DNA from 3 places in the Listeria tempestatis genome. Region 1 is predicted to be linked to each of the others. Evidence: riboswitches for the same ligand, from Rfam matches in the RefSeq annotation. Region 1 holds a riboswitch; each other region holds the start of a gene.

Region 1 (14,277 bases):
TATAGTAATATGCAACTTACAATCAAGAGAGAGAAAATAAATATAATTTGTGATAATTTTAATGATTGGTAGGTTTTTTTTCTAAATAAACGCGCGACTAGTTTTCTATTCATTCACATGACCGTCCTTCATGATGATTACTTTATCTGCGAAGTTTTTAATTTCATTATCATGACTCGCAATAATAACTAATTTCTTTTGAGATAAATGTTTAAGATATTTCATAATTACCCTCTTGTTATGCGCATCGAGCTCAGACGTTGGTTCATCTAAAAGTAGTAAATTCGCCTCCCCTAGCATCGCACGAACAAAAGCAACTCTCTGTTTTTCTCCTCCTGAGAGAATCGAGACTTGTTCTTTCAATAATTCTTCAATACCTAAAAGTTTACACAAGCCCAATAGTTCATGCTCATAATTTTTCTTATCTATAGTTGTCGCCTGGAGCTTAATAATTAGATTTTCTTCCACAGACAGATTATAGAAAAGCATGTCTGTTTGCATCATGTATGTGACTGTGTGATTACTTATTGTCACATTACCCGAATCAGGTTTTTCTAACGATGCTAACAAGTTCAAAATGGTTGTTTTACCACTACCACTTTTGCCATATAAAATAAATAGACCATGATTAGGCAACTCAAATGACACATTCTCTAAACCAGAAGATCGAAAATTTTTTTTGACATTCTCAAATTTTATCATTTGTTTATCTCCCACCTAATTCATAGACATTATCTACTGTAAAAAAACTTACTTTATTATTTTCTTCTTGATAACCTAAATAATCGCTATGCCCCAACAGAATCGTATTTGTAGACATGTCTTCCACAATGAATTTTCCATCTATCATTACTTGCAAGATATATTTATCCGAAATAACCTTCGCTAGTACCGTCTCTTTATTTAATTTTTTTATTTGCCTTATACCACTATATAAATAATTTTGTTTGCTATAAACAACTTCTTCTTTATTAGTACTGAGCGCACTTTCATTTACATCAGAAGCAATTAAGTCAAATTTAGATAACGATTTATTCGTTTTATAAAGATTCGCCACATCATTTTCATGTAGTAACGTATAGATATCTCCTTGGTTCGTTGATATTCCCGAAAAAACTTTTTTAGCCTTATCACTCAGTGCTAAATTCAATTTTTTTATTTTCCCAGAGCTATTAATTTCTACTACATCTACGAGTTCATTTGTATTACCAGAATAACTAACAATCATAAACAAGTACTCATCAAAAATGTTTGCTAAAGGAAAAATAGCTTCCTTATCATCATTTAAACGATATACATTACTGTAAGAATCGCCTGTTTTCTTTAATATTTCAAATTTATTTGATATCGAATTTCCTGAAGTAATGTACTTGGCAGTTTTAAAAAACATATATTGAAACTGATTATCGCGTGTATCCCAAGGTTCTAAAGCTAATTTTTTGCTCCTATCAAATTTAATTAGCTTGGCTCCGTCGTACACAAGCGTGACATTTTCATCCCCTGCAGTACTATTATTTTTCTTATCGTCTAAGTTTTCAGAACATCCAGACATTATTAGTACTATAAGTAGCGATATTAAAAAGCTTATTTTCTTTTTCATTTTTTGCTCCAATGTTGTTATTTTTTGTAGGGCTAATTCATTTAAATAGAAGCAGTTATTTCATACGGCTTTTTATCACCAGACAATCTGACACGAGCCGTATTCATCACAAAAACAGTATTATTTCTATAGTCTCGATACGGTGCGAAAGTAGCATTAGATCTCCAGCTAGATGTTTTAGCACCATTTGTATTTATCCAGTACGCTGTTTTTGAAACAGTTTGCCAGCTACTACTAGCTCCAGCACTGGCTCCTCCAGAGGAAGTACCAATATTCAAACTTGCACTTTTCCGAAGTGAGGCTCCCGTCCTAAAAGTCGTTTTAATTTCAGTCACCTTTTTCGAACCACTATAAACAGCAGAAACTTGATAACTATATTTTCCAGTGTTACCTGAAGTGCTTGGATAATTACTGCGCCAAACATTAGAAGTTATTTTCCCTTTTTTCCCTGGTATTGAATAAGAAGTTGCATCAGTAGCAGCTTTTGTTGTGGTTGGGGCCACTAATGCTGAAAAAAATATTGCAAAAATAATCATTGTTGTCATTTTGTTTTTCATTCTTGTACCCCTTTTCATTGTTTAAGCCTTTAGCCCTGCATTTTCATTTTACTGCAAAAAACTAAATTGGGCAACTTGTGTACGATTTTACACAAAAAAGCTATTAAACGTCTGACAGTGTCTATTTTATTTCACTGTTTTCTTCATTAGTGGATAAAGTATAAAGCCAAGCAGGAACAAGCCCAGACTAAGGCCGAATACGACTAGATTTTCCGTGCCGCTTTTAATAATCCATGCGCTATAAATTAAAGCAAGCAGTGCGACGATACCATCTGTGACACGTTTTGTGCGCGCTGAATGCTCATAGCTAGAACCAGTTAGTACGAGTTTCAATTGGAAAATTGGTGAAATGAAATATTGTACAAGAAAAGCAAGTGTCGAAACTTTTACGACAAAATCATATGCGACAGCAATGCTCCCAGATAGCGTTGATAAAATAAATAACTGTGAGGCCAAACAAGTTAGAACGAGCGCTCGAACTGGCGTGCCATTTTTATTTGCTTTTTTTAAATAAGGTAAGAATAGACCGTTTTTGGCTGCTTGGTGAGGCGCTTCTGAACTAAGCATAATCCAGCCAATTGTTGAGCCGAAAAGGCAAATGAGCACTAAAATTGCCATCACAGCGGATCCACCGCTTCCGATAACTGAATTAAGCGCATCAGCAAGTGGACTCGCGCTACCGAGTAGTTCTTCTTTTGGAATGAGTCCGAGAGTTAAAACGGAGATGGAGATGTACAACAAGACGGAAATTACCAGACCAGAAATGGTTGCTGCTTGAATAGTGCGTCCTGATTTGGCACGTCCAGCAAACATCATTGCTGATTCGATGCCAATAAATGCCCAAAGCGTCACAATTGCGGCTTTGTTTACTTGCGATAGAAGCCCATTTGCAAGTCCATTCGCATCATAAACGGGGTGATAAAACGCGCCCATTTTGGCGGACTGAAAAGCGAAGACGGCCACGATAATAAATAGAAAGAAGCCAATGACTTTCGCAGTGGTGGCGATTAAATTGATTTTTCCTGCTGCGCTTACGCCGCGTGAAATGGTGAGCGCCACGCCCCAAAGTAAGACGGAACACACGAAAAATGTAACGAGCTGTCCTTCTGTTATCTGAAAGCCTCCGATTTTAACTAACGTATCAGTACTGTTTAATATAGGGAAAAACACGGATAAATAGCCGGCAAACGAGGTGATAATTGACACGTTTCCAGCCCAGTTGGCCACCCAGTAGCTCCAAACAGCAATAAAACCAGCCATCTGTTTCGCATTTTGATTTTTAAATAAAGCATAGGCATGACTTTGTGCGCCACTTGTTAAATCAGGTCTTTTAACCGCCAAATTTCCAAAAACAAGGGCAATCATTAAAACACCGAGTCCGGTAATGGACCATGCGAGTAAAATTGCAAGCGGGCTTGCGACTTCTGCCATTTGTCTTGGCAACATAAAGATGCCAGAACCTATCATATTTCCGATGACGAGGGCCGTTAAGATAAAAAAGCCCATTTTCTTTTTTTGCGACATAATTGTGACTTCTTTTTGTTTAACGTATTATCACTTTACCATAAGAAAGCATAACTAAATATAGCAAACTTTATTTTATGCGTCAACTATTTGTGGTAAACTTAACACATTGAATAAAAAGGAGTAGAAGTATTGTGACACAAGTAAATCCCTTCCCTTATAGCCGCGATAACAAGCGGTACCATACGTGGAATTATTGTCTCCGCGAACAATTTGGTATGAAAATTTTTAAAGTAGCTCTTGATGGCGGTTTTGATTGCCCTAATCGTGACGGCACAGTGGCACGCGGCGGTTGCACTTTTTGTAGCGCTGCTGGTTCTGGCGATTTTGCTGGTGATAGAAACTTTGACTTGAAAACACAATTTGATGACATTCGGGGTAAAATGCACCATAAATGGAAAGACGGCAAATATATTGCTTTCTTTCAAGCCTTTACAAACACCCATGCCCCCGTCTTTGTTTTACGTGAAAAGTATGAAACGGTTTTAAATGAGGAAGGTGTTGTTGGGCTTTCGATTGCAACGCGCCCCGATTGTTTGCCAGATGATGTTGTGGAATATTTGGCGGAGCTTAATGAACGCACTTATTTATGGGTGGAGCTTGGTCTTCAATCAGCTCACGATGAAACGGGGAAACTGATTAATCGGGCTCATGACTATGATACTTATTTGGAAGGTGTCCAGAAACTGCATGCCAAAGGTATTCGCGTTTGTACGCACATTATTAATGGTTTGCCAAAAGAAACACCTGATATGATGCTTGAAACTGCACGAAAAGTTGCTGAAAGCGGTGTTGAAGGTATTAAAATTCACCTCCTCCACCTTTTGAAAGGCACGCCAATGGTTCAGGATTATAAGCGTGGCGACCTCCAGTTTTTGACGCAAGAAGCCTATGTGAAGCTCGTTTGTGACCAACTTGAGCTTTTACCAAAAGAGATGGTTATCCACCGCATCACGGGTGACGGCGGTGTTAGCGATTTAATTGGTCCAATGTGGAGTTTGAATAAGTTTGAGGTGCTAAACGCTATCGACCGAGAGCTCGTCTTTCGTGATAGCTATCAGGGCAAATCTTTTTCGGGGGTAAAGGCATGAATTTAGATGGTATTCTCCCCTTTAGTCATGGTTTACTGAAAAAAATCATTTTCCCTGGTGATGTAGTGATTGATGCGACTTGTGGCAACGGCCATGACACGCTATTTCTTGCTAATTTAGTCGGCACAAATGGTACGGTATACGCGTTTGATATTCAACATGATGCGATTCAAAATACAAGTGAGAGACTGAAAGAAGCCAATTGCTTAGCGCAAGTGAAGCTGCTCCAAAAAAGCCATGCGGAAATCGAAAATTGCGTCCCCCTGCCAATTAAAGCGGCCATCTACAACCTTGGCTACCTTCCAGGTGGTGATAAGTCCATTACGACACTCAGCGAAACAACGATTTTAAGCATCCAGCAGGCGCTCGCAAAGCTCCGTCCTGGTGGCCTTGTCATCTTAGTCATCTATCATGGTCATGATGCAGGCAAAGCCGAAAAACAAGCTGTCCTAAACTATGCTGAATCCTTGTCGCAAAAGGACTTTCATGTTCTCAGATACGGTTTCATCAACCAGCAAAACCACCCACCATTTATTGTGGCAATCGAAAAAAAAGAGCGGAAAAATTAATTTCCGCTCTTTTTGATTATTTATTAAAATCATATTTTTCTTCGATATAGATGGAATACCAAATCATGAAGATCACAACTGTCCAAATTTTGCGGCTGTAATCGTGTTTACCAGCGCAGTGATCATCGAGAAGTTGTAAAACATACGCCTTATTAATAAGGTGATCCGTTTCTGATTCATGGATGACGTTTTTTACCCACTCATTCATTTCTGCTTTTAACCAGTGGCGAATTGGGACTGGGAACCCTAGTTTACGGCGATTTAAAACGTGGTCGGGTACGAAAGTTTCTGCCGCTTTACGTAAAATATATTTCGTTGTTCCGTTTGTCGTCTTAAGCGATGCGGGAATTTGTTTCGCAACGTTAAATACTTCTTTATCAAGGAAAGGAACTCGTACTTCAAGTGAATTCGCCATCGTCATGCGGTCAGCTTTCAGCAAAATATCGCCACGTAGCCATGTATGCATATCGATGTACTGCATCCGCTCAACTGGTCCGTAGTGCTTTGTTTCCTCGTAGAATGGCTTTGTAATGTTTGTGTAATCGTATCCTTCCATATAGCCAGGCAGTAAAATGCGTTTTTCTGCTTCAGTGAACATCTTTGCATTTCCAATATAGCGCTCTTCCATTGGTGTTGTACCGCGTTCTAAGAAACTTTTTCCGCGCATTCCTTCTGGCATCACTTTCGCAACGCCTCCGAGCATGGATTTAAAAACGCTAGGCATTTTGTTGAACATGGAAAGCGAATTGGGTTCATTATAAATATTATAACCACCGAAAAGTTCATCTGCTCCTTCGCCTGATAGTGCTACTGTTACTTGCTTACGCGCCTCACGTGATAAGAAATAAAGCGGAATCGCTGCTGGATCAGCAAGTGGATCATCCATGTGCCAAACGATTTTCGGTAATTCGTTCATATATTCTTGAGGTGTGATAACATAACTAATATTTTCTACACCAAGTTTATCTGCTGTTTCTTTTGCAACATCAATTTCACTAAAACCATCTCGCTCAAAGCCGACCGAGAACGTTTTAATTGCTGGATGATATTCTTTTGCAATAGCAGCGATAATTGACGAATCAATTCCGCCAGAAAGAAAGGAACCAACTGGTACGTCAGAACGCATGTGCATTTTAACAGAATCATACATAACATCGCGAATTTCTTTAATAAATGTATCCTCAGCCTTCGAAACAGCAGCAAATTCTGGCTTGAAATACTGTGTAAACTGCATGTCTCCCCCTATTTTTTTAGTAAAATAATGTCCGGGTAATAGACGTTTTACTTCTGTCGTAAGTGTGTCAGGCTCTGGCACAAATTGATACGTCATATAATTTTGCAAAGAAACTTCATCTAACTTTTTGCTTTTTAGCGCATGTAAAATCGATTTTTTTTCAGAACCCATATATAATTTCCCGTCTTCTTCTGCATAAAAGAACGGTTTAATGCCAAATGGGTCACGCGCACCATATACGGTATTTTCAACTTTGTCCCAAATGACAAAACCAAACATTCCGCGTAGTTTTTCAGCCGTCTTCTCTTTATATTTTGCATATGTAGCAATGATGACTTCTGTATCACTTTCGGTTTCAAAAGTTAATCCGTCCGCTTTAAGTGACGCACGAAGTTCCACATAATTGTAAACTTCCCCGTTAAAGATAATCCAGTAACGTTCATTTTCATACGTTAGCGGTTGATGGCCGTTTTCCACATCAATAATACTTAATCGTCTAAAACCAAACTGAACATGCTCATCTGTATAGTACCCTTCATCATCAGGTCCACGATGAGTAATCATATCATTCATTTCTTTAAATGTTTGTTTTTCTTCACCAGTAATTTCAGCAATGCGGTCATGAACGCATCCTACAAATCCACACATTCTGACATTCTCCTCTATTTTAAATTTCATTTAATTTCTCATTTACACAACGTCTATCATATCATAAAGCGCGATGATTTGCACAGTTTCAATTATAAAAAAACGCTGCTAAAAGAAAGCAACGTTTCAAAATTATAGTTTACTTGCAAGTTGGGTTAAGAAGGCCTTTAAGTCGGCTGCTTTATTTGTTTCTTCCCAAGGTAAGTTTAAATCAGAACGTCCAAAATGTCCAAATGCCGCTGTCTGGCGGTAAATCGGGCGTTGTAAATCAAGCATTTTAATGATACCCGCTGGACGCAAATCAAAATTCGCACGCACTGCATCAATTAAGTCTTTTTCCGAATAACTACTTGTACCATATGTTTCAATTGAAATGGAAACTGGTTGTGCCACACCAATTGCATAGGCTAATTGCACTTCTACTTTTTTGGCAAGACCTGCTGCTACAATATTTTTAGCAACATAGCGTGCTGCATAGGCACCAGAGCGATCAACCTTAGTTGGATCTTTCCCTGAGAAGGCACCACCGCCGTGTCTTGCATACCCACCGTAAGTATCCACAATGATTTTCCGCCCGGTTAGTCCGGCATCTCCTTGAGGACCACCAATAACAAAACGTCCAGTAGGGTTAATAAAATACTTTGTCTCCGCATCTAACAAATTTTCATCAATAACGGCATGAATTACTTTTTCAAGCATATCCTCCCTTATTGTTTCATTTGAAATTTCGGGGTGGTGCTGTGTAGAAATTACGACTGTATCAATCCGTACGGGCTGATTATTTTCATCATATTCCACGGTTACTTGAGTTTTTGCATCGGGACGTAAATATTTTAATGCTTTTGATTTTCTAAGTTCAGCGATTTTACGCGATAGTCCGTGCGCTAAGTGAATGGGTAGAGGCATTAAATCCTCGGTTTCATCTGTCGCAAATCCGAACATCAATCCTTGATCGCCCGCACCGATTGCAAGTAAATCCTTCTCTTTTTCGCCGTTACGTGATTCTAAAGATTCATCCACACCTTGTGCGATATCTGGCGATTGTTCATCAATTGCTGTTAAAACGGCACATGTTTCTGCATCAAAACCATATTTAGCACGTGTATAGCCGATTTCTTTAATGGTTTTTCGCACAATTTTAGGTATATCCACATAAACCGATGTTGTAATTTCACCAGCTACAAGGACAAGACCTGTTGTCACAGTCGTTTCACAGGCTACACGTGCATCTGGATCTTTTGCAATAATAGCATCTAAAATCGCATCAGAAATTTGATCTGCAATTTTATCTGGATGCCCATCAGAAACAGATTCTGACGTGAATAAATGACGATTTTCTGTCATTTGATAGTTCCTCCTTTTAATCTCTTCCATCCGCGTATGGCAAGAAAAAAAGCCCTATTCTCTACATAACAGGCATAGAGAAAAGGCTTGAAAGTTCGTACCTTCGCTCTCATCGGTCAGGATTTCTCCTGCTCAGGTTAGCACCTTACAACAAAAAGTGTAGGTTGCTGGGCTTCAAAGGGCCAGTCCCTCTACCGCTCTGGATAAGAGTTGATTTCGTTCTTTTTTAGAATAACATACGCACCATACTGTTGCAAGCCTAATTTTCTGTTAAAAGTTCAGGCCACTCATTTGGCGGCACATCCCGATACTTTTCATAAAATAAATCGCCTTTTTCTGTTCGACCGTAACGAATACCTTGGTTGCTGTGGTAGCGAAAAACATATCCGGCCTCTTCCAAGTGATAAATTGTCCACAAAAAATCCGTTTTACTTGGCAAAGTCTGCTTCCTAGATTTCGAACGATCATTAATAAGCTCATGAATGTTCGATTCGCTCTTATATATATTTTCAATGATTTTATAGGCCAAGCCAAATGGGATTTCCAACCTCTTCACGCTTCCTTTTTCAAACACTTTACATCTTTAAGTGATATATATTTTTTAATACAACACATTATTTTACCACGTTTTCGAGCAACTAAACGATAAATTTTCCTGCCAAAAAATGGAATTCCTGGGAAATATAACGCTAATGCTAGCCATTTCCAGTAAGATAAGTACGTAAGGATTTTGCGTACAGCATAAAAGCCGCGATAAATATGACCGTCCCAACTTACAACGTGTAATTGTTCGTATAAATCGCTTGGTGAAAAATAGGTACCCTCATACGTTTGTAGTGCCCGCCATTCTAGCTCTTCATTTTTATCAAATTTCGTCATTATTCGTTTGACTTCTTTGCAAAATTCGCAGTTTCCATCATAAAAAATAATAGCTTTCATTTTGATAACCTCCTAGTCATTTTCTTTCCTCTTATCATATTTTTAAACCTGTGGTATGATAGAATGGTTAAAATCAGAAAAATATATTCGAATTTAACGGTAAGGAGAATAAACATGACATTAATTCCACTAACTTTAATTATTTTAGCAGGCTTTGTTGCGGCTTTGCTTTTATTTGAGTTCATTGTGAAATGGCGCTGGTTTAAATACTTTTTAGCTACTGTCGGTTTAGTAGCCAGTGGTATCATATTCTTTATTAGCTTTTATGGCGGCGGCTTAAAGCAAACTGAAATTGCCATCGCACTATTTCTAGCAAGCTTTGGTGAATACGTAATTGCCCTCATCATCAGTCTTATTTCACTCATTAAAAGAAAATCAAATACCCCTAAGAAAACGGCAACTAAAAAAACAGGTTCTGCATGACCTGTTTTTTTATGAATAAAAATAGCTACCTAACTAGAGTTTATGGTACACTAATACTATAAATAATTCACTAACTAGGGGGCGATTTTCATGAAGCAAACATTGCTGATTGTGCTGGCAATCGTTTTTCCTGCAACTTTAGGAGCTATTGTAGCGCTTCAAGTTTACAAGAAAAAGACGGCCACTTATATGCCGCTAAAAAATGAATTTGTTCATTGGAAAAAGTAATCATCAAAGGAGGATTTCCACATGAAAAAAGCAGAAAGTGAAAAACCACTTGTTATAAAAATTGTCATTTCTGTTTTGTTAGGGCTTGTTTTACTTAATCTCATGCCTATCCTGGCGATATTTTCTTAAAGATACTCAGTTGCCATTTTAAAAATTTTATGCTAATTTAGTAATAGAATTTGATGTTTTTATGGTGAGACAGTTAATGGCGGTTGCCTTAATGCTTTTTTACAAAAAGACTCCGACACCCATTTTGGGCTGATCGGGGTCTTTTTCTGCTCACTAGGAAAGAGAGGAGTTATCATATGAATAAAAAATGGACTTTTAATTTTGCGAAAATTATCATAGGAGCGCTTATTTTCTCATTAGCAGTAAACGTTTTTGCGATTCCAAACCATCTTGGTGAAGGTGGCGTTACAGGGCTTACAATGATTTTGTACTACACATTTGGTATTGCCCCTGCCATTACGACTTTAATTTTCAATGGAATTTTACTTATTATTGGGTATAAATTTTTGGACCGATTGACGATTATCCTGACTATTATAGCTATTATTTTTACGTCACTTTTTTTACGTCTAACCGAAAATATTACCTTTGTAACCGACCAAACCATCATAGCAGCTATTTTCGCTGGTGTGCTAATGGGCTTTGGCATGGGGCTTATTATGCACGGCGGGGGGACAACAGCAGGGAGTGCTATTTTGGCGAAAATTGCAAACAAATATCTTGGTTGGAATACAAGTTATGCGCTCCTCTTTTTCGATCTCATCGTCGTAATCCCTTCCACTTTTATTATTGGACTACAAAATATGCTTTTCACTATTGTTTCTCTCTATGTTTCAACCAAAGTGCTTGACTTAATTTTAGAAGGATTTAATCCTAAGAAATCCGTAACCATCATCTCTGATAAGTATGAAGATATCGCTCGTGAAATTGATCTTAAAATTGGACGAGGTATGACCCTTTTTGATGGGCAGGGTTATTATAAAAAAGAAGATAAAAAAATTCTTTATATTGTTATTAGTAGGCAGCAATTATTACCTCTTACAAAAATTGTCAATAAACACGATGAAAAAGCCTTTTTCATTATTAATGATGCCCAAAGTGTTGTAGGCGAAGGTTTTACCAAACAAATAACAAGTGAATAAGCGTTTCTTTTTTACGTTTTTTTAAACTCATACTTTATAGAAATAACCTTTTAGACTGTAGCAAAAGTACATTACAGTCTGAAAGGTTATTATCTATTTATACATCTACTCCAACCGACGACAACATTTCTTTTAGTGAAGTAAAATATTTATCGTGTGCATTTTGAATTATTTCATTTGACCTCTCCTCATAGTTTTCAAGGGATAGGATAGGTATTTCATTAAATGCAAGCCATTCAATAAATGGTTTATAATAATTAACACTAGGCTCATCATCCTCATCCACATAAAAGCAAGCCAGAGTATCTCGGTCAAATCCTCCCAAAATTTCTGCATTTATACTGACAAGTTGTAAAAAATCTTTTAACGTGCTAGCCACCATGTTTATCTCACCTTCACTTCCAATGAAAACAATTGGCGCTTCACTTAAATCTGTTATACCCTTATCAACAAAAAAGAAATAGCACCCCCCTGTCCCGTCCGCATAACCAAGATAAAGTAGGCTCTTCTTGATTTTAAGAGTAGCCTCCTCCCCCAGACGAAACCAGTTATCATACCATTCTTCAATATCTTGCTTAGACTGATAGAATACAGAAAGTCCATAACTAAATTCACGCTCACCAAGCCATTGCTCATGTGCAATTAAATCTTTAAATAGGTCTGGACAAGTAAAACCATAGTATGTTTTCTCAAGTTCATCCACAATTTTTTGTGTTTCCTTATTTAATTTTGGTTGTACTAACTGAACTGGTTGCATTTCCATATTTTTTAAAATATTTCCATTTAAATCGACTGCTGTATTTTTTCCAGTCATGAAATAACATTGCCCATCCGGTGCTTGTTGTAACAAACTAAATTCTAAATCTTCTGTAATTCTGCTATCGTCCAATTCATCAAGCAAGGCAAATTCTATTGTTTCACTAATCATACACCATATATCTCCGCCACAAGAATATCTTAATTTTTCAGTTTTTGGATCTTTGCGTCGATTATTATACCCAAAATAGCCTTTTTTGCTACGTGCAATAATTCCATCGGCCCCAACAAGTATACGCTCATCTTCATTTGCTGCCTGACCATATCCTTTAGAAATAAAGCCAATGTGTGAATAGACAAAATCAGTTAACTCTCTACCATCTCGGTGAATAAATCCGTAAAAGCCGTCTTTTTTTGCATAGCTTATATCTCCCCAAAAAGCGCCCGCTAGTTTCTCATACCCGACATCAATAATTGGTTCACCTTTACTATTTACAATAACTGATTCTAGTCCTTCCCCGAACCCACAACTATCTTCTACAAAGGTACGAATCTTACCTGGTTCTGGTACAGGTGCTAAATTGCCTTTTTTATCATGATATAAATAAAGGTTTTTGTTTTTATGTTTTTTTAGCGTGTACTCCGTTCCCGTTATATCGACATAACCAGATTCATTAGTTTCCCGAATCCAATAAAAATATTTTCCGTCTGATAAAGTAGCAAGTGCATCATATTTAGGAGGGATGACCCACTTTCCTTTTTCATTCACAACGCCAAGCCCGTTACAATAGGCACGCGCATAGCCATCTTGAAATAGTAAAATATTGGTTGGCCAACATTCATCTTTAATATCCGGTTCAATAAATAGACCGCTTGGTGCAAGAAATCCAGTATCCCTATTTATAGCTTTTGTCAAAATATACCCGTCTTCTCTTCTTGGTAAAATTTCACTAAAGTAGGCATCTCCAATAACTTGTCCTTCTTCATCTAAAATGCACCATGCTTTTTCTGTTGGATCACCTTGATAATTTCTCGTTGGACTTAAAAAAAGCTTACATGTTCCCTGAGGCACTTCTCGTTCTTTCAACTCTAAAAACCACATTTTTTCAGGTAAAGTTTGTGGATTTCTACGAGCAATAGCTTTTCCTTCTTCATAAGCTAGAATTTCTTGATATACAAAATCATTAAGTTGCTCACCTTCTGCACTAAAAACTGCCCAAAGTTTTTGGTTGTTTTGCACAAAATAATAACCCTCACTACCATTTTTTACTTGTAGAAATCCTTGTGCTAATAATTTTTCTTTCATGCTACATCTCCTTTAATGTATTTTGGAATAAATGGATTAAAAATTTTTTCAGATGAAAAACTCTGTTTTCAGTAAAAACATGATATTTTGTCAGTCTTCACTTTTCCCACTAAATAATCGTTTAAATTATCTTCTTTAAAACAGCCTCATCACTTTGAAAAAGCGTAACCAATCAGTGAATTTCATCTTCACTTAAACAGTTTATCAGAAAAAAAAAGCTACTTAGAAAAAAGGAAACCGGTATCCATTTCCTTCACTAAGTAGCTTTTTTTCAGTAAATTTTCCCTAAAATTTATATTGGCTTTTTAAAATACTGTAGGCCTTTTTGTACTGATTTTTGCTGGCAAAATGAGTACTCGCATGCTTCAATACACGTTCAATAAAGACTGGATCATTGGAGTTTTGCACCTTTTTTAATAACTGCAACATAGATTTTTCATACATATCAATGGAATCATGTGCAAAAATATCTAATGCTTTCATAAAATCAATATAATATTCTAGTTCAATAAATTTTTCACTAAAAGGCTCTAACATTATTTGTAGCTTCCGTGCTTCCTCAAAATGGCTACGTTCTGCAAATATGAGCATTAATTCACCAATCATTAAATAATCGTTGGGACGTAGCTCATCTCTTTTTATAACCATGTTAAAAAGTTCGTTTGCCTCTTTTAAAACTAAGGTTTCCTCTTTTTGTAAACTAGCAATTTCAATATATTTCAAACGAATTAATGCTTCAAACTCTCTTTTCCATTCTGGAAACCTTTCTAACAAGGCTAGAGCTTCTTGAATACAGGATGCTGCTTGTGTTACAAGTCCTAGTTCAAAATAACAATAACCTTTATAATAAATAACTTGTATTTGTATCCCTTGTTCTTCTTCTTTTAAACTTTGAATGGTCTTTTGT
Region 2 (4,540 bases), on a different contig from region 1:
TCATACTTTATTAAATTCTATCTAAAACCCTTTGTTACCAGTTCTTTAGGATGATTCATAGCCATTTCCAACTTTAAAAACTTCCATTTTATAAATTAATTTTAACGTGTATAATGAATATAATAACCTTGAGGAGGAATCTAAATGAAAATCTCAAAAGTTGCCATCGCTTCTGATCACGGAGGTATAACACTTCGAAAGAACATCATTACGTTTTTAAAAGAACAGAAAATTGATTTTGAAGAATTCGGACCAGAAACTCCCGATTCTGTTGACTATCCAAACTTAGCATTTACCGTTGCCCAAAAAGTTGCTTCCGGCGACGTAGAACGCGGCATTTTAATTTGCGGCACTGGCGTTGGTATGAGCATTGCTGCAAATAAGGTACACGGTATTCGTTGCGCTCTCGTTTCTGATACCTTTACGGCACATGCTACACGAGAACATAATGATTCCAACGTCCTCGCACTAGGCGCCCGTGTTACCGGCCCGGGACTTGCACTCGATATTGTTAAACTTTGGTTAGAAACGGACTATGAAGGCGGACGCCACGCAAATCGCCTTAGCCAAATTGAACAGTTTGAAAACACTCAAAGTTGATTTTTCCTAAAAAAAATGGTTTAATGTTTATAATCCAAATGAAAATACTCGGAATTCTTATCAAGAGAGATGGAGGGACTCGGCCCTGTGATATCTCAGCAACAGACCTACGGGCACTGTGCTAAATCCAGCAGGCGTAAAGCTTGGCAGATGAGAAGAGTTTGTTTTATGCACTCTTCTTTTTCTGAAAGGAGAGTTTTTCTTTTGTCGAAAGGAGCAAATAAAATGAATTCATTATCCGTTAGTCATGCCGTTCATTTCGTTCACGATTTAGAAGCAGTATGCACACAATTGCATCATTTTGGTTTAAAATTGTACACAAATAAAAAGCGTAGCCTACCCGGCACCCGGTCAGCCGTCACAGATTTTAGTTCTCCTCATATCGAATTTTTAAGTATTACTGAAAAAACAGCCGCATCCAAAACTTTCCTAGGAAAAGAGGCCCTTACTTATTTACCCGTCAAACAAATTTTAGGGCACCTTGTTATGGAAACTGATGATTTAGATGGCCTTCGCAAACACCTTTTTAAAAAAGGGCATGAACTAATACCCATCTCAGCGGCAGAAGAGACTGGACCAATTTACGCTATTTCAGGCTCATTAAACGGCCTAGCTTATCCACTTATCCAGAAAAAAGAAGCGGCGGTACCATCGAAAAATTTTCATACACTTAAAGAAATCCGCATTCGTGTGGATAACCCCAAATTTGCGCTAAAATACTGGGCAGAGCTTTTTAATCTACAGGTTATCCACAATTCGCTATTTTTTGGTGATATTGCTGTACATTTTACAAAAGGATCAGCTAATCGCTTACATGCACTTGTGTTTGATGCTACATCAGATGTTATTAGTCAAACGGAATTTCGAATTGGAGAAGGATTTTATCGCTTCCGCTAGCCTACTTATACACATAGTTATCCACATTATCCACAAATGCTTATCCAATTGCTTGACGCACCCTATTTTATACTTGTGGATAAAAACACCCGTAACTTTTCGCCTTGTGGAAAAGTTACGGGTGTTTTTCAATTAATTGTTTGACCAATTCATCGTGGTCGATTTCTAAATTGCCATTTTGATATTCTGAGCGTAGCCATTCATACGCCTGCCATTGCTTGGCGCGCAATTGTTGGCAAGTCGCTGCTTCGAACAGTAAAGTTTGGGCTTCTAAGACGGCATCTTGGTCTTGGTAGAGGTCAGCGCTTAAAATGATACGGTCTAAAATGGCAATAATTCGCGCATCAAAACAGCCTAGCGCATACGCTTCTTCTAAATCGGCTAAATAATTCATTTTTCGTCTCCTCTACTTTAAAACATCAAAAAACGATTGTGCGCCAGCAATTAGTTCCGCGTTGACCGAATAAATATGCGTCGTTCCTTCCTTTCGTAGCTGAATTAAATCGGCATCTTTCAAAATTTTAATATGGTGCGATAAGGTGGATTTGGCGATTTGATATTCGCTGCAATTTACGGAGCGTTCCCCGTTTTTTAGTAGGCAACGAAATATATTTAAGCGAATTGGATCAGCGAGTGCTTGTAAAATTATTAATAATTTTTCCTCAGATAAAGTTTTCATAAAACTATCTTATCATAGGACGATTTATTTGCCGATAAAAACATTCTGTGCTAAAGTACAATAGTTCGATAAAATTAGAACTTTGGAGGCATATAGATGTACAAAAATAATGATTTTCAAGACTTGATGAAGAATCGCCGTTCGATTCGCGCTTACGACGAAAATGTGAAGATTACCCATGAGGAAATGCTCGAAATGATAAACGAGGCGACAACCGCACCGAGCTCTGTCAACATGCAGCCTTGGCGCTTTGTCGTTGCGGACACAGCAGAAGCAAAAGCAAAACTTCGCCCTCTAGTACGCTTTAACACGACGCAAAATGACACGTCTTCTGCGATGATTATTCTTTTTGGGGATAAAAATGCGTTTCTAAATGGTGAAAAAATTTACGGTACGGCGGTCGCAAAAGGTTTGATGCCGCAAGAAGTCAAAGATAAGCAACTTCCAGCTTTAAGCGCAATGTTTGCAAGCGCTTCTGAAAGCGAACTAGAACGCACTACCCTCATTGATGGTGGCCTAGTTGCCATGCAATTCATGCTCGTCGCTCGCGCTTATGGCTATGATACTAACCCAATCGGCGGATTTGAACGTGAAGAAGTCGCTAAAGCTTTCGACATGGACACAAAACGCTACACACCAATTATGATTCTCTCAATTGGGAAAGCAAAAGATGCTGGCTATCCTTCTTATCGCTTGGATGCTACGGAGATTACGAGTTTTAAATAATCAAAAAGAGTTCGCCCGGGCGAACTCTTTTTGATTACCATTATTTAGGGTTACTATCTTTTTCTATAATACGGGTATAGGTTTTCAAAATAGCATCTTTGTCAGAAAATATGGAGCCATTATCTTGTAATCCATATAAAATATCAAAAGTTTTTTTATTATGAGCCATTACCCACTCTAGCGTCAAACGATGTTCTTTATCAAAACCATATTCCTTCGCCTTTTCAAACGCATTTTTATCGTATTCTGATAAATCATCAAACAAATAATAGTTCAGCACGGTCACTGCTTTCTTTGTGTCTTCAGTCGGGTCAAGTTGCATGGATTTATTAGTCATCGTTCTATCCACAGCATTGATACTCGGACTGGCAGACATATAAAGGTAACTTACCAAGACATCTACTTGAACTGCACTTAGCTCTTGCTTTGTAAATACTGCTGCTTCTTCCACTTTAGGCTCACTTCTTTCATTTAATATGTATAACCAAATTGCCCCTGCAAGCAAAACAAAAAGAGCGCCGATGACTAGCATTTTATTCGTTTTTTTCATACTATCCCTCTCCGCCTTCTATTTTTTAGCTATGGCTTCGTCAAAAGCATCTCCCAAACCGATATCCCGTAACTTTATAACCTCATCAATTACTTTTTGCGGATTTCGAACAATTTCAGCTACTGTAAAATTAGTTCCACATGTTTCGTTAACATTCCTTACTCGTTCGTGTGTTTCTTGCCCAACTTCAATATAAATCGTACTTCCTTGTGTAGCTGCTGTATCCATCGTAACAATCGATGCAACACAATCAAAATTGGAATATATTTGCGCATTTTCTATATTTGATAATTGCCCTTCAATAAAGGTTGTGTTGGCTTGGTGTTCTTGTACATCAGTATAGTAATCTATTCCTGCTGAAACTAAATCTCCAACAAACGGGACATAGCCAATAAGTTTGGACATACCAATCTTTCCACTCCTCTCAAGTGCAGCTCCTGCTGCATCTGAGAGTCCATCTATAGCTAGCCCACTTGCTTGATCCACGGTAAAATCTGTGGTTGCATCCACTAGCGACGGCGCTCCAAAATGGTTTGCAAAACCAACTCTTGATTCTTGAAGAACCGAGATATCAATCATATTTCCATTCTGCGTACCAGATATAGTTATAGATGAATCTGCAAAATTAGAAAATACTGCCGCACTAGGCGAACCTATATTTCTAAATTCCTTGAATTCTAGCGCAACAGATCCGTCCTCTTGATTCGTCACTCTAATATCCGGCTCTCCTCCCTTATAAGCTCCATGAAAACTTTCTGTTTCACACACTACATTTAATAACGTCATTCGTTGCATAATATCATTACTATAGTTTTTCAGCTCTCGATACAAACTATTATTTGACTCTGAATCAACAGATTGCAAAAGCAAAATAGAATTATCTCGCATGCCTTGCAAATTCGCTATAACACGATTTAATTTTTCAGTATTCGGCTCCCATTTAGAGTAGTTTTCATTCATGAGACCTGCAGATGGTCCCATAAGTTCTTGGATAAGAGTATAATCCACATCCTCTGTTTTATCCATACAAAGCTTCAAAAATTTATCTAATTCTTCCTTATCCATAGTTGCATACAACAAAGCCAATG
Region 3 (14,277 bases), on a different contig from region 1:
CTAAATGATAAATGTAGTCCCTATAAAAATTATATATCAGTAACTTTTATAGGGATTGCTAAATTTAATAATTACTGTGTAGTGAATTGATAGTCTTATATCATTAATTTCTTCTGTACTATCTACGATATGCCCCATACAGTAATATATCTGAAAAGGGTGAGATAATGAATTCATACAAATCTAAACACAAAACAAAAGAGGCTACACAAGGGATTTCTTTTATGCTTCCAACCATCATTCTCATGACGGTATTTACGCTTTTGCCTATTATTTATGCCTTTTTTCTTTCTTTAAACAAAGTTAGTTTGATTGGAGAGACCAGCTATCAATTTGTTGGGTTGAAAAATTATGCAAATGCTTTTCAAGATGAACGAGTTTGGATTGCTCTTAAAAACACTATTCAATACGTTATTATTGTTGTTCCGTGTCAGACCATATTAGCACTACTAATGGCATCTTTGTTAAATTCAGGAATAAAATTTCAAAATACTTTCAGAACTATTTTTTTCCTGCCAACACTCACATCTAGTTCAGCATTAACTATGATTTTTATGTTTTTATTTAGTTTAACTGGTCCCATCAATAATATATTAGTTGACTTCGGCATTATTGCAGAACCAATTAATTTTATTAACGAAACAAGGTTTGCACTAGGAACAATTATGGTGATGAATATTTGGTCTACTGTTCCATTTTTTATGACAATATACTTAGCAGGGCTACAAGATATACCCAAAACTATGTATGAAGCCGCTCAAGTTGATGGAGCCAATGCATGGAAACGGTTGACAAGGATTACAATTCCTCAAATCGCACCCATCACCAACTATGTTCTCTTGATGGGAATTATAGGATGCTTTCAATTGTTTGACCAAGCCTATATTATTTCAGGTGGGAGTGGCGGCCCTAATAACGCCACCCTCACTTTATCTTTGATTATTTATCAATATGCATTCAAATCCTTCGATACAATGGGGTATGCTTCGGCCATCGCAATTCTTTTGACACTCATTATTTTCCTTGTATCTATGCTGACTAGAAAATTAAATAAAGAAGATGTCAACGAAGAAAGAGAGGAAATGTCATGAAAATAAAAAGCTTTTGGAAAATCGCCACCTATACATTATTAATCAGTTATGGGTTAGTGACATTATACCCTTTCTTATGGGCAGTAATGGCATCTTTCAAGCCCTACAGCGAAATTATTGGTGGCGGATTAAGTTTATTACCTAAAAATCCAACTATAGAAAATTATAGTTATATCTTCACACGCGATCCACTATTTCCAAGATGGATTTTGAATTCATTTATTGTAGCGATTTCAGGAACTATTCTAAACATTATTTTTAATAGCATGGCAGGTTATGCACTTGCACGCTTGCATTTTCCAGGCAGAAAATCACTTTTCTTAATTATTTTGGTTGTTATTATGGTGCCTGCTCAAATTCTGTTAATCCCAAACTATTTAATTATGAAATCGATTGGAATTTTAGACACATATAATGCATTAATCTTGCCTGGTGCTATTAACTTCGCATATATTTTCATGATGAGGCAATTTTTTGTGAATTTTCCTAAAGAAGTGGAAGAGGCCGCACAAATGGATGGACTTAGTAAAACTCAAACTTTTTTTAGAATTGTATTTCCGATGGCACAGGCAAGCATTGCGACACAAGGAGTATTCGTATTTTTAGGTTTATGGAACGAATTTATGAAACCATTACTTTATATTACATCCCCAGAGAAATATACCCTAACTCTTGGTTTACAATCATTCCAAACACAAAATGCAACGCAATGGAATTATATTATGGCGGCCTCAGTTGTTTCAATCATTCCCATATTGATATTATACATTCTTCTAAATAAATACTTTATGAAAGGAGTACGTATTGGTGGGGATAAATAGAATTGGAAAGAACTTCTAGCAATTTTTATAGATAATTTAAATCCACCAAGATATGATAAAGAGACGTGACCTAGTTAAAATTGGTCTCGTCTTTTAGCGTTTAAACATTATCCACCCGTCTTTTTTTAAAAAAATTCCAAGCTTCATCAAACCCAAGTAAATATTTGCTTAACTTTTAAATAAGCCATTAAATGATTGTTATATCTTTCATTAATTATCTAATCCATTGGAGAGGTCTCCTTAAAAAAATTTGTAATACGGAGACACTTCATTAATTTTCATAATCAATGAAAAAAGAGCCAAAATAAGCATATTTTGGCCCCCGTTGACAACTTACTTATTAAACGAATCGACGACTGCAAATCAATTATTTCTCTTACTATACCAAAAGCCCGTTTTTAATAGAAATCTTTATTCACTGTATGAATCGTTTTTTCCATATTTTCATGCATTTTATGGTCTTCAAGTAGCATGAGGGAAATGATGTCCATCACATACATGAGCGAGAACTGACTATTGACAAAATATTGATTGCTTACAAAAAGACTATTGTAGACTGGAATATTAATGTCGCTAAGTTCGACCATTTCATTTTTTTCAAAACTTGTGAACGTAATGATTTGGCTGCCGTTTTCCTTTGCTTTTTTTAGTGTGCTAATGAGTTCAATTGTATTGCCAGAGTTTGAAATTCCTATCACAATATCAGAAGGTTTCGTAATCGCACCTGTAATGATCATCATATGTGACTCGTTTAGACCTGTCGCATTTAACCCCATGCGAATAAAGCGCTGCGACATTTCGATGGCCGTCAAACCAGAACTTCCCAAGCCGCAAATATAGACGCGCCCAGCTCCACGAATTAAGTTGACTACTTTACGAATCTCTGCTTTATCAATCATTTTCACGGTATTATCAATTACTTTATGATAGAACGAATATACATCTTCAAAAATATCTTCATAACCTGCTTTCGGCAAATCCGTTGTCGCCGTGTTAATTTTCATTTTCAAATCAACAAAACTGTCACAACCTAGCCGCTTACAAAAACGTGTAATCGTTGCGCTCGATGCTCCCGTTTTTTTCGACAAGTTCGTAATCGTAATATTTTTAATGGCGTTACTTTCCTCTAAAATATATTTAGCAATTTTTCGCTCTTTCAAAGGTAAGACATTATACATTTGTTGGATTTTTTGTAGGATGTTCATCATTTATGACCTTCTTTACTTAAAAAATGGTACAGCGCCCCGACCATGCCTGCTTCATTCCCAAGCGTTGCAAACTCAATTTTTGCCGTATTAAACGACTGAGACACGAGTTGGTCTAAAACGGCTTTCTCAATTCGAGGTTTAAAATATGTTTTTTGTTCCATAATGCCACCGCCTAGGATGATCACTTCAGGATTTAAAACATAAATTAAATTTACAAGACCTGCTGCTAGATTGCAAATCCAAACATCTAGAACCTTCTGAATTTCATTATCGTCCTTCAGTGCGCGCTCCATAATTGATTTTCCCGTCAAATTTGCCTCACCCGTTTCAAGACTCACTTGATGAACAAGTTCACTCGTTGCTGCAAGCTCCTGAAAATGCTTACCATTAATGCTCATATAGCCAATTTCAAGAGCGCGATTTGTGGCACCGTGAAGCAATTTTCCGCCAGTTAAAAAGGCGCCCCCAATACCCGTTCCAACCGTCAAACACAAAACAGAGTTGTAATTTTTAGCGCTACCCAAATAAAACTCTCCAAGCGCTGCACAATTAACATCATTTTCGACTTGGCACGGCAACTGGTACGCCTCTTCAATTCGTTGCTTTATTTTCGTCCCCGTGTAACCTGGAATCGTGTATCCCGCATAACTAATTTCACCACGCTCCGTATTTACAACCCCAGCAGATGAAACCGCAACGCCTGAAATCCCGTCCTTATTTTCCCCTACAATGCGTAGCACATCTTCCATAATAAAATTTTTCGTTTTCGTTAGTTTCGTTTGCACCGCCTGGACCGGCGTAAGACGTTCGTAAGACTCGTTAAACTTAGCAAACTTTATCGTTGTGCCGCCAATATCGATACATAAATATTCCGCCACAATCCTCACCCCTTTGTGAGCACCTCATAAAAGGCCTCTTCCGTTTTCGCATCAATTAATTGCCTAACTCGCTCCTCCTCCATGAGCACCTCCGCAAGTTCCCCGAGCAACTCCAAATGGTCGTCCGCACTCGTTGCCGCAAGTGTAATCACAAGTTTTACTGGATCAAAAAGCTCACTACCAAACAGAACCCCTTCTTTCATTGTTGAAAAAGTGAGTCCTGCTTCATTCACCCCAAACTCTGGCCGAGCATGCGCGAGTGCAATATTTTTTGCGATAACAATATATGGTCCATTTTCGTGCAGAGAGCGAATCATGGCGTCAACATACGTTGCTTCAATCGCGCCCCTATCTAAAAGTTTCTTAGCAGATTTTCGAATAGCCTCTTCAAAGTTTTCTGCTGAAACACCAATTTCAATATCCTCAAGCTTTACATTATCCATTAACAATTTCATCCACCTCTTTTTTCAATTGACCTACATTTAATTCTGCTAAAGAATCAACTATTTGATAATTTGGTGTTAAATCACTGTATTTAGTAACCTCATTTGGGACAACAATGACAGGTATACCCGCCTTGTTCCCCGCAACAAGTCCATTTTTTGAATCCTCAATGATAACCGCCTCATGTGGTTTAACTAACAGCTGCCTAGCCGCCTCTAAAAACAAATCTGGCGCCGGCTTAATTTGCTCCACATCCTCCGCCGTAACAATGACATCAAAATAGTCTATCAGACCTAATCGAGTTAAATGCGCAACTGGTTTTGCCCGTTTGGACGACGTAGCTAATGCTAGTTTTAATCCCGCTTGCTTCACCGCTTCAATAAAGGAAACTACCCCTTCTTTAGGCGGCAAGTCTTTGCTTCTTTCGATAAAGTGCTCACTTGTTTCTTTAGAAAATGCTTCTTGGTTTACCGTAATGTTTTTTTCACTCGCTAATTTTTGAAAGAATGCTTGATCATTTGCGCCTACACACGTTAGGAATTCCTCAACGCTCACATGATAACTGAGCTCTTTTTCAAACCATTCTTGAAAAATTTCGTACCAAATAACTTCTGTATCAACGATTACGCCGTCAAAATCCATTATAATTGCTTTTAGCATAATTTCCCTCCTAGAAACAGATAAAATTTGGAAGGAAAACATACTTTCCTCCCAAATCTATTATTTTTCTTTGCGACTATCCACTAAGTTTTGAATAAGTTCCGCATATTCTGGAGCATTTAAGTAATCTACTATTTCCACATAGTGAACTCCTGGTTGTTTTTCGCGCACTCGCTCCATTAGTGATTTATGCGTTACGATAATATCGCATTCTGTTGGTAGCTCATTTACCGCGATATGGAATACTTTAATATCTTCTAATCCCGCATTCTTCACTTTTTTCTGTAGAACAGAGGCACCCATCGCGCTAGAGCCGAGACCTGCATCACAAGCATAGGCAATTCTTTTGACTGAACTGAAGTCAAAACTTGCTGGTTCTTTTTCAGCAAAAACGGATGAAATGCTACTTTTCTTACCTTTTAAACTTTCCATTTGTACAGCTGCTTCTTGTAAAGCTTCTTCGCTGTTTTTCGCGCGTTTGATGAACGGAATAGCGGTTAAGAATGTTACGAGCGCAGCCGCTAGAACCGCAATAATGATTTTAATGTGGTCGCCAGGCGCTGCCATCATCATGATGGTGATGATACTTCCTGGTGAAGCGACACCGACAAGACCAGCGTTTGTCATCGTTAAAATGAAAGTCCCTGTCATGCCACCTAAAATAAGTGGCAAAATAAGAACGGGATTCATTAGGACGAATGGGAAATAAATTTCGTGAATCCCGCCGAAGAAGTGGATGACACTCGCCCCGTAAGACGATGCTTTCGAACTCCCTTTTCCAAAAAACATATAGCCAAGTAGAATTCCTAAACCAGGACCTGGATTTGATTCTAGTAGATATAAGACAGATTTCCCTGTTTCTGCTAATTGTAACGTGGCAAGCGGGCTTAATATTCCTTGACCAATGGCATTGTTTAGGAACAGTATTTTAGCTGGCTCAATAATGAGTGCTGTCAGTGGCAAGAGATGATAATTAATGAGATAGTCAACACCTTCTGCTAAAACTGTTGTCACGCTTGCTACAGCAGGTGCGACAGCCACATAAGCAAATAATGCTAGAATAGCTCCAATTATTCCAATTGAAAAATTATTAATTAGTAATTCAAAACCTGTTGGTATTTTCCCATCGATTTTTTCATCAAATTTTTTGAGAATCCAAGCAGAAAGTGGTCCCATAATCATGGCGCCAATGAACATTGTAATATCTGAACTAATGATCGCACCCATCGTGGCAACAGTTGCGATAACCCCACCACGGTAGCCATGAACGGCGCGACCACCGGCAAAAGCAATAAGCAGCGGTAATAAGAAATTAAGCATGGGTGCAATGAAGCTTTTTAGCATCTCGCTTCCAGTTGCAACTCCGATAGCAGTTAAAATCCCCCAAGCCATAAATGCTCCGAGATTTGGAATTACCATGCCGCTAAGTTTACTACCAAATTTTTGAACCTTCATATGAATGGACATTTAAATCCCCCTTTCTAAACGTGCCTTCCTTAAAGTTCTACTTCTTTTCCTTCTTTAATGGACCTTTCAATTGCATCTACAACGCGCAAAGAATCAAGCGCTTCTTTTGGCGTGATAATTGACTTTGTTCCGCTAACAACATTATTTACAAAAGCCATGACTTCCTCTGCTAAATCACCACTAACTTCTCCGTTCACATAGTACCAGTGTCTTGAATCAGGATAAGTTACACCTTCTCCGCTTACAAATTTCACACCTTGGTCACAAGAATCAATATAGGCAACTCCTTTTGTTCCCACTAGCTCTAGTTTGTCATCAATAATTGTCGGTGAGTTTTCCGGTAGCACCCAACAAGCTTCTAGGCATGCAATCGCGCCATTTTCGTATGTGACAATCGCATAAATCACATCATTCATGCCATTTTCTTTTAAAATCACACTGCGACTTTTGGCAAAAACTTTGACCGGATTCGCATTCATATACCAATTGATATAGTCGATATCATGAATCATAACGTGCATACTAAGGTCAGATGCACCTACATAACGTTTAGGTCCAGTCACCGGACTATTACGACGACAATATAGATGGATAATATCGCCTAATTCACCACTATCAAGACGCTGCTTGACCATATTAAAGCGCGGATCAAACCTTAATAGGAAGCCGACTGTAAATACTTTATCGTAATCTTTCGTGATTTCATAAATGGCTTCCCCGTCTTCCAATTCTTTTGCAATTGGCTTCTCAAGTAAAATATGTTTGTTGTTTTTAACCGCTAATTCCACACATTCCCGGTGCATATTATCTGGTAGTACGATACTTACCGCATCAATTTCCGGGTTTTCAAGCAAATCTCGATATTCCTTATAACCTTTACAGTTGAATTTCTTTTCAGCTTCTGCCCGTTTCTCATCGTTGTACTCGCATATGGCAACCAATTCAACTTGTGGCAACTTCTGATAAATTTCTGCGTGATAACTTCCCATTTGACCAATTCCGATTACAGCAACTTTTACTTTTTTCTCCATTTTAAGTTTCCTCTCCTTTTACTTCTTTAATTGATGCAATAAATCGTTCTGTGATTTCTTTTGGTCGTGTGATGGCTCCGCCAACAACGACAGATTTCACGCCGAGTTCGAGCACTTTTTTTGCTTTTTCTGGTGTATCAATTTTTCCTTCTGCGATAACTGGCAATTGTGTACTCGAAAGCACACTTTTTAAATAGGCAAATTCATTATGGCTAATGTTACAGCCTTCTGTTTCCTTCGTGTAACCATGTAATGTAGTCCCAATGATGTCTACGCCAGCTTGTTCGGCAAATGCAACATCTTGTAAGCTTGCGGTATCGCCCATAATAAGCACCTCTTTAAACTCCCTTTTAATCACCCGAATAATGTTTTCAAGGTTCTCATCTTGCGGACGTTTACGCGTTGTTGCATCAAGCGCAAGGACTTCCACGCCGAGTTCGCAAATTGCGCGGGCTTCTTTTAAAGTTGGTGTAATAAAAACTTCAGAATTTGGATAATCCTGTTTAAAAATACCGATAATTGGTAAATCTACTTCCGCCTGAATGGCTTTAATATCTGATACTGTATTCGCTCGAATCCCCACCGCTCCGCCTTCAAAAGCGGCTTGCGCCATTTTCGCCATAATAAACGAGCTATAAAGTGGCTCTCCTTTTAAAGCCTGGCAGGAAACAATCAATCCTCCTTTAACTTGTTGTAAAAAATCTTTCATCATGGTTTTCTCCTCCTTCTCGTACTTCTGCTTCTTTTTATATAAAGTATGCGCTTTCAAATAAAATATACTATAGAAAAATAATTTTATCAATACAACAAAACGAAAATAATTTTCATTTCACTTCAAAAAGAAAGGCCCATCTTAGGCTGAAAAAAATTTATTTTTTATAAAAAAGCACTGTCCACTGGACAATGCTTTTTTTAGATTTTATTTATCAACTGGAACTACAGCGCCGTCCCATTCTTTTGTAATCCAATCTTGGATTTCTTTTGAGTGTAACACTTCAACAAGTTTCTTCACGTCTTTATTATCTTTATCTTCTTCTTTTGTAACGACGATATTCGCATAAGGCGAATCTTTACTTTCAATCGCAATGGCATCTTTTGTTGGATTCAAGCCTTGGTCTACTACAAAATTGGAGTTGATGGCAACTGCATCGCCCTCTTCATTATTGTATGCAGTCATCAAGTAAGCTGGATCTAAATCATATTTGAACTTCAAATTCTTCGGATTATCTTGAATGTCATCAAACGTAGCGTCCTCCGCTTTCACACCATCTTTTAAAGTTAGCAAACCTTCATCAACGAAAATACCAATAACACGTGGCCAGTCAGATTGACTATTTGAAAGTAAAATTTGCGCACCATCTTTTAAATCTTTTAAGTCTTTCACTTTTTTGGAATAAATTCCCATTGGTTCAATGTGAATTGCACCTACATCAGCAAATTTATAGCCTTTTTCTTTTTCTTCAAGTTCTAAATACGGCTTATGTTGGAAATAATTGGCATCTAATTCGCCTTCATCTAGTGCTTTATTTGGCATTACATAGTCGGTATACTTGACGATTTTAAGGTTAATACCTTCTTTCTTCAAAATCGGTTTTGCCTGTTCTAAAATTTGCGCGTGAGGCGTGTTGGAAGCACCAACAATTAACTCCTTGTCGCTAGAACTGGATGACTTTTTGTCCGAAGAACCACTGCCGCACGCGGCTAAAACTAATACTAAGCTAAAAACTAAAATTGCACCAAAAATTTTTTTCATGTTAAACTCTCCTTTTTTTATCTTTTATCGACTGCCTTTGTGAGTAAATCGCCGATGATTTGGAAGATGAAGACAATAATTAAAATTATGATTGTCGCAACGATTGTGACATCAGGTTGATTTCGCTGGAAACCTTCTAAGTAGGCGGCGTTTCCAAGTCCGCCTGCTCCGATTACACCTGCCATCGCCGTAAAACCAACAAGCGAAATTGCTGTGACGGTAATACCTGAAACGATAGCTGGCAAAGCTTCCGGAATTAAAACTTTACCGATGATGGTAAAAAGATTTGCGCCCATCGCTTTAGCTGCCTCAATGACGCCTTTATCAACTTCTCTAAAAGCAATTTCTACCATGCGGGCATAAAATGGCGCTGCGGAAATAATTAAAGCGGGTAGTGCGGCTTTTGGTCCAATAATCGTTCCAACGAGCGTTTTGGTCATGGGTAGAAGTAAAACGATTAAAATAATAAAAGGAATCGAGCGAAATACATTTACAAGTATCGCAGTAATCCAATATAAAATTTTAGCTGGCACTCCCTCATTTCTGTTTGTTAAAAAGAGTAGTAAGCCGAGTAAAATGCCAAGTATGAAAACAGCGACTAAAGAATAAATGGTCATGTAGAGCGTTTCTTGCGTGTAGCCCCACATAAGTTGCCAGTCAACATCTGGGAAGAGTTCCTTCATCCTTCAATCACCTCTGTTTCAATCTTCAAATCACGTAAATGTTGAATGGTATTTTCAATTTCAATATCGCTACCTTCAATTTGCACATAAAGCGTCCCGTAAGCACCATTTTGTGTTTGTGTTAAACTGCCGTGAAGCACGTTTAGTGATACATCATGTTGTTTCGCTACTTCCGAAATGACTGGTCTTGTCGCATTTTCACTCATGAAAAGAAGTTTAACGAGTTTGCCCTCCGAGTAATTTTCAAGCAGGAGGCGAATTAATTCTTCCGTTTCATCTGATTCTGTGACTTGTTCAATAAATCGTTTCGTGACAGCTTGTTTCGGATGTTTGAAAACTTCTAACACGTCCCCTAGCTCAACGACCTTCCCAGCTTCCATAACGGCAACGCGGTTACAAATTTTACGGATAACATGCATTTCATGCGTAATGACGATAATCGTCAAATTTAAACGCTTGTTAATATCTAATAGCAGTTCTAAAACTTCATCCGTTGTTTGCGGATCGAGCGCACTTGTAGCTTCATCGCAAAGTAGAACGGTTGGATCATTTGCGAGCGCCCGTGCAATACCAACACGCTGTTTTTGACCGCCACTAAGTTCCGAGGGGTATGCTTTTTCTTTCCCTTCAAGTCCGACTAAGCGGATGAGTTCGTTTACACGTTCTTTGCGTTTTTGTCCGCGTACACCTGCAATTTCTAGTGGGAACGCGATATTATCAAAAACCGTTCGCGACCACAACAAATTAAAATGTTGAAAAATCATCCCAATTTTTTGCCGAGCCTTCCGAAGTTCTCGCCCGCGAATTTGACTTACTACCTTACCGTTTACATCAACTTGTCCCGCTGTCGGAAGTTCCAAACCGTTGAACAGCCTGATTAGACTACTTTTCCCTGCGCCAGAATAACCAATGACACCGAAAATTTCACCTTCTGCGATTTCCAAACTAACATCATCAACGGCTCGTACCTTATTCCTTCTTGTCGTGTAGTCTTTTACTACATTTTGGAGTGTTATCATTCGCTTCACCTTTTTCTCTCAATATAAAAAGCCTTTCTGCATGAGCAGAAAGGCACGAATTTAACGTTGTACGACTTTCTTCTCATCTTTCAGAACCAATTTTGTCCTGTATGAATTAGCACCTTAAGTGTGTACTTAGGTTGCTGGGCTTCGTCGGGCATATCCCTCCGCCACTCTTGATAAGAATTAAATTTTTAGTGGCGCGTATGAAACGCGTCCTGTTTTTTCATATTACATTTAGAATGCTCTTTTGTCAACAGTAAATTTTGGATTTATGGATGATAGTACGGAGTTCGTTTGGTATGTAAAATAAAAGACAGCGATGACAGTTAAAATTGCAATCGACATAATAAAAAAGCTTTTCTTTGTCATTTCTTCCCCTCCTAGCTTAAATTTTACTTCGCCAAGCTAAAAACACGAGAAAGAAAAAAGAAAGAAAAGCTAAAGATTAGATGAGTGGCAGTTTCACAGTAAATGTTGTTTTATGATGCTTACTTGTTGCCATCACAAGACCGCCGTGGCGCTCCACAATTGATTTTGCAATCGCAAGACCTAGACCCGTTCCTGTCGTTGTACGATTTTTATCTACTTTGTAAAAACGATCGAATAAGTGCGGCAAATCAAGCGCAGGAATTTCCTCACCATAATTAATAACATCAATTACCGCAAAGTCTTCTTCTTTTCGGGCAATTAAATCGATATGTTGATTTCCCTCGCCATATCTCAGTGCATTTGAAAATAGGTTTTCAAAAAGACGCATAATTTGATTGCCATCACCACTTACTACCAAATTGTCCGCCTCATAAGTTTCAATGATTTCCATGCCCTTATCACGTGCAAGTCCATCAAATTCTGCGACAAGTTGGCGGAGCAGCTCGACCATATCTAACCGATCATTTTCCAGCGTATATTCTGCACTTTCTAATCTTGTATAAGAAAATAAATCATCAATGAGCTTATGCAAATGCTTTGCCTTGTCATAAACAAGCTCGGTGTAATATTTGAGTTCGACTTCATCTCGGTAACGATCATCATGAATGTAACTCAAATAGCCTAAAATGGAAGTGAGCGGCGTTCTTAAATCATGTGATACATTTGTGATTAAATCATTTTTCGCCTGTTGCGCTTCTTGTTCCTGCTTCATTAAATTTTCTTGGCGTGAACGCATCTTCTCAATATTCATTTCTAGTTCGCGAATTTCTGGAACAAGACTCATCGTGTCGACTGGGCGGTCAAGACCTAGCGCGTAGTTAATCGTGCGCAGTTGCTTTTTTAGTTTCCTCTGGCGCATCAGTCGGTAAAAAATATAGAAAATAAGTAGCGCAATGAGGAGTGTAATAATATATTTTGCAAGAAGTACCACTGGCGACTCTACTACGTTGTTATATTTTCCACGTCCAAACAAATCCATAAATGAATCGCTTAAACCACGAAGTACTACGGATTCATCACGAATCGACTGCACCCATAGAAAAATGGTCTGGAGTGCAATACCTGCGAGTAACCACGAAATTATCGCAAAAAAAGCAACTTGCCAAGGACTCATCACATGCGCGAGTCGCTCAATCATTCGTTTAAATTTCAATTTTATACCCTACTCCCCAAATTGTTTTAATCACATTCTCACCATCTAGCGCTTCCCGTAATTTATCACGTAAATTACTAATATGCACCATCACTGTTTTACTCGCGCCAAATGCCTGCTCCTGCCAAATTTTTTCAAAAATATATTCTGAACTAAAAACTCGGCCTGGTTCACTCGCAAGTAGATGTAAAATATCAAACTCGGACGTTGTTAAATGAAGCTCTTTCTGGTTAACCGTCACAATGTGTTGATCCCGGTTAATTTCAATCGGACCAATAATTAAATCATTCGTCTCACTAGCCACAACCGACTGCATATTTTGAATGCGTCTTAAAATGGCCTTAACACGAACAGAAAGCTCTAGCGGATTAAAAGGTTTAATCATATAATCGTCCGCCCCAGTTAATAGCCCCATAATTTTATCGTTATCTTCCGCTTTTGCGCTCAACATTAAAATGGGGGTTAAAATCCCTTCACTGCGCATCATGCGACAAACTTCTAAGCCGTCCATTTCTGGCATCATAATATCTAAAATAATTAGTGAAAAATCAATTTTATTTACGAGCTTCCATACTTCAGCCCCGTCATAAGCTTGATGGATGTCATACCCTTCATTTTGAAGGTAAAGCTTGACCAAATCGACAATTTCCTTATCATCATCTGCTATTAAAATGGATGTCATTGTTCCTTACCTCTTCTCATTTTTATTACCCTCATTGTACCATCACAACGAAAAAAAAAGAAATCCGTTTAGATTTCTTTAATAAATATTAAACATTTTGTGAATAGACGCGTTCCTCCTCAGGCTCTAAATGAATCAACACCTGCGCCTTCGAATAGAACTCACCAATCTCCCGCTCAATCGTATCACAAAGTGAATGCGCCTCTGTAACCGTCATCTCACTCGACACAACAAGATGAAAATCAATATATTCCTCCGTCCCCGCTCTTCGCGAACGAAAATCATGAAACTCAATAAAATCTTCTTTATGGGCTAAAATAATTCGTTTGATTTCCTCTTCCTCTTTTTTATTCAAACGTTGATCCATAAGTGGCGGAAATGATTCTTTCAAAAGTTTCCAAGCCTCAAACATAATGTAAATTGCCGTTAAAATTGCAATCACCGGATCAAGCCAAGTCCACCCCGTCAAATACACTAGTAACAAACTTCCCGCAATACCAAGTGAAGTGAAAACATCCGTATAAAGATGTAGCGCGTTTGATTTCATGGCGACCGAGTTTGCCTTATCAGCCGCGCGTTTAATCACCCGAGAAATAATGATATTGACAGCTGCCCCAAAGAGCATGACAAAAATACCAAGTGCTGGGAGGCGAATTTCATGTGGGTTCGTAAACTTATTAATCGACTCCACAATAATCCAAATGCCCGCAACAAAAATGAGCAACGTTTCAATTGTACCCGCAATATTTTCCGCCTTACCGTGGCCGTACGGATGATCATCATCAGCAGGCCGCCCTGCAATCCGAATCGAAAAAAAAGTAATAACAGAAGCGAAAAGATCCATCGAGGAATGCACTGCCTCGGAAATAACCGCTACTGAACCCGTCAAAAAACCAACAATTAATTTTAAAACAACAATTATAAAATTACTGATTACGGATAAAATTGTTAAATT

The links. A riboswitch is a leader RNA that binds a small molecule or an ion and turns the genes downstream of it on or off. The one in region 1 is predicted to bind S-adenosylmethionine.
Region 2: another riboswitch for S-adenosylmethionine. It lies ahead of R8923_RS11195 (VOC family protein); the one in region 1 lies ahead of metK (methionine adenosyltransferase).
Region 3: another riboswitch for S-adenosylmethionine. It lies ahead of R8923_RS07745 (methionine ABC transporter ATP-binding protein); the one in region 1 lies ahead of metK (methionine adenosyltransferase).

The regions. Positions count from the first base shown of each region.
Region 1 is NZ_CAUYTK010000001.1:24,747-39,023, reverse strand. Features, by position in the region: gene R8923_RS00295 (FtsX-like permease family protein) at 1-113, opposite strand, end outside; gene R8923_RS00290 (ATP-binding cassette domain-containing protein) at 106-702, opposite strand; gene R8923_RS00285 (hypothetical protein) at 707-1,600, opposite strand; gene R8923_RS00280 (hypothetical protein) at 1,642-2,157, opposite strand; gene R8923_RS00275 (amino acid permease) at 2,284-3,681, opposite strand; gene mnmL (tRNA modification radical SAM protein MnmL/YtqA) at 3,816-4,772, shown strand; gene mnmM (tRNA 5-(aminomethyl)-2-thiouridylate-methyltransferase MnmM) at 4,769-5,341, shown strand; gene asnB (asparagine synthase (glutamine-hydrolyzing)) at 5,358-7,223, opposite strand; gene metK (methionine adenosyltransferase) at 7,356-8,567, opposite strand; SAM riboswitch class I at 8,674-8,777, opposite strand; gene R8923_RS00250 (DUF3116 family protein) at 8,827-9,114, opposite strand; gene R8923_RS00245 (thiol-disulfide oxidoreductase DCC family protein) at 9,120-9,506, opposite strand; gene R8923_RS00240 (hypothetical protein) at 9,621-9,929, shown strand; gene R8923_RS00235 (hypothetical protein) at 10,020-10,157, shown strand; gene R8923_RS00230 (YitT family protein) at 10,463-11,308, shown strand; gene R8923_RS00225 (WG repeat-containing protein) at 11,406-13,370, opposite strand; gene R8923_RS00220 (helix-turn-helix domain-containing protein) at 13,656-14,277, opposite strand, start outside.
Region 2 is NZ_CAUYTK010000009.1:92,693-97,232, forward strand. Features, by position in the region: gene rpiB (ribose 5-phosphate isomerase B) at 145-600, shown strand; SAM riboswitch class I at 655-757, shown strand; gene R8923_RS11195 (VOC family protein) at 826-1,497, shown strand; gene R8923_RS11200 (hypothetical protein) at 1,613-1,891, opposite strand; gene R8923_RS11205 (ArsR/SmtB family transcription factor) at 1,904-2,176, opposite strand; gene R8923_RS11210 (nitroreductase family protein) at 2,273-2,902, shown strand; gene R8923_RS11215 (hypothetical protein) at 2,943-3,452, opposite strand; partial or broken gene R8923_RS11220 (hypothetical protein) at 3,471-4,540, opposite strand, start outside.
Region 3 is NZ_CAUYTK010000004.1:212,595-226,871, forward strand. Features, by position in the region: gene R8923_RS07685 (ABC transporter substrate-binding protein) at 1-4, shown strand, start outside; gene R8923_RS07690 (carbohydrate ABC transporter permease) at 168-1,091, shown strand; gene R8923_RS07695 (carbohydrate ABC transporter permease) at 1,088-1,912, shown strand; gene R8923_RS07700 (MurR/RpiR family transcriptional regulator) at 2,311-3,117, opposite strand; gene R8923_RS07705 (ROK family protein) at 3,117-3,998, opposite strand; gene R8923_RS07710 (PTS sugar transporter subunit IIA) at 4,004-4,447, opposite strand; gene R8923_RS07715 (HAD family hydrolase) at 4,434-5,102, opposite strand; gene R8923_RS07720 (PTS mannitol transporter subunit IIBC) at 5,163-6,569, opposite strand; gene R8923_RS07725 (Gfo/Idh/MocA family protein) at 6,599-7,600, opposite strand; gene R8923_RS07730 (N-acetylmannosamine-6-phosphate 2-epimerase) at 7,602-8,312, opposite strand; gene R8923_RS07735 (MetQ/NlpA family ABC transporter substrate-binding protein) at 8,520-9,353, opposite strand; gene R8923_RS07740 (methionine ABC transporter permease) at 9,371-10,036, opposite strand; gene R8923_RS07745 (methionine ABC transporter ATP-binding protein) at 10,033-11,055, opposite strand; SAM riboswitch class I at 11,135-11,241, opposite strand; gene R8923_RS07750 (hypothetical protein) at 11,293-11,427, opposite strand; gene R8923_RS07755 (sensor histidine kinase) at 11,504-12,646, opposite strand; gene R8923_RS07760 (response regulator transcription factor) at 12,630-13,322, opposite strand; gene R8923_RS07765 (cation diffusion facilitator family transporter) at 13,411-14,277, opposite strand, start outside.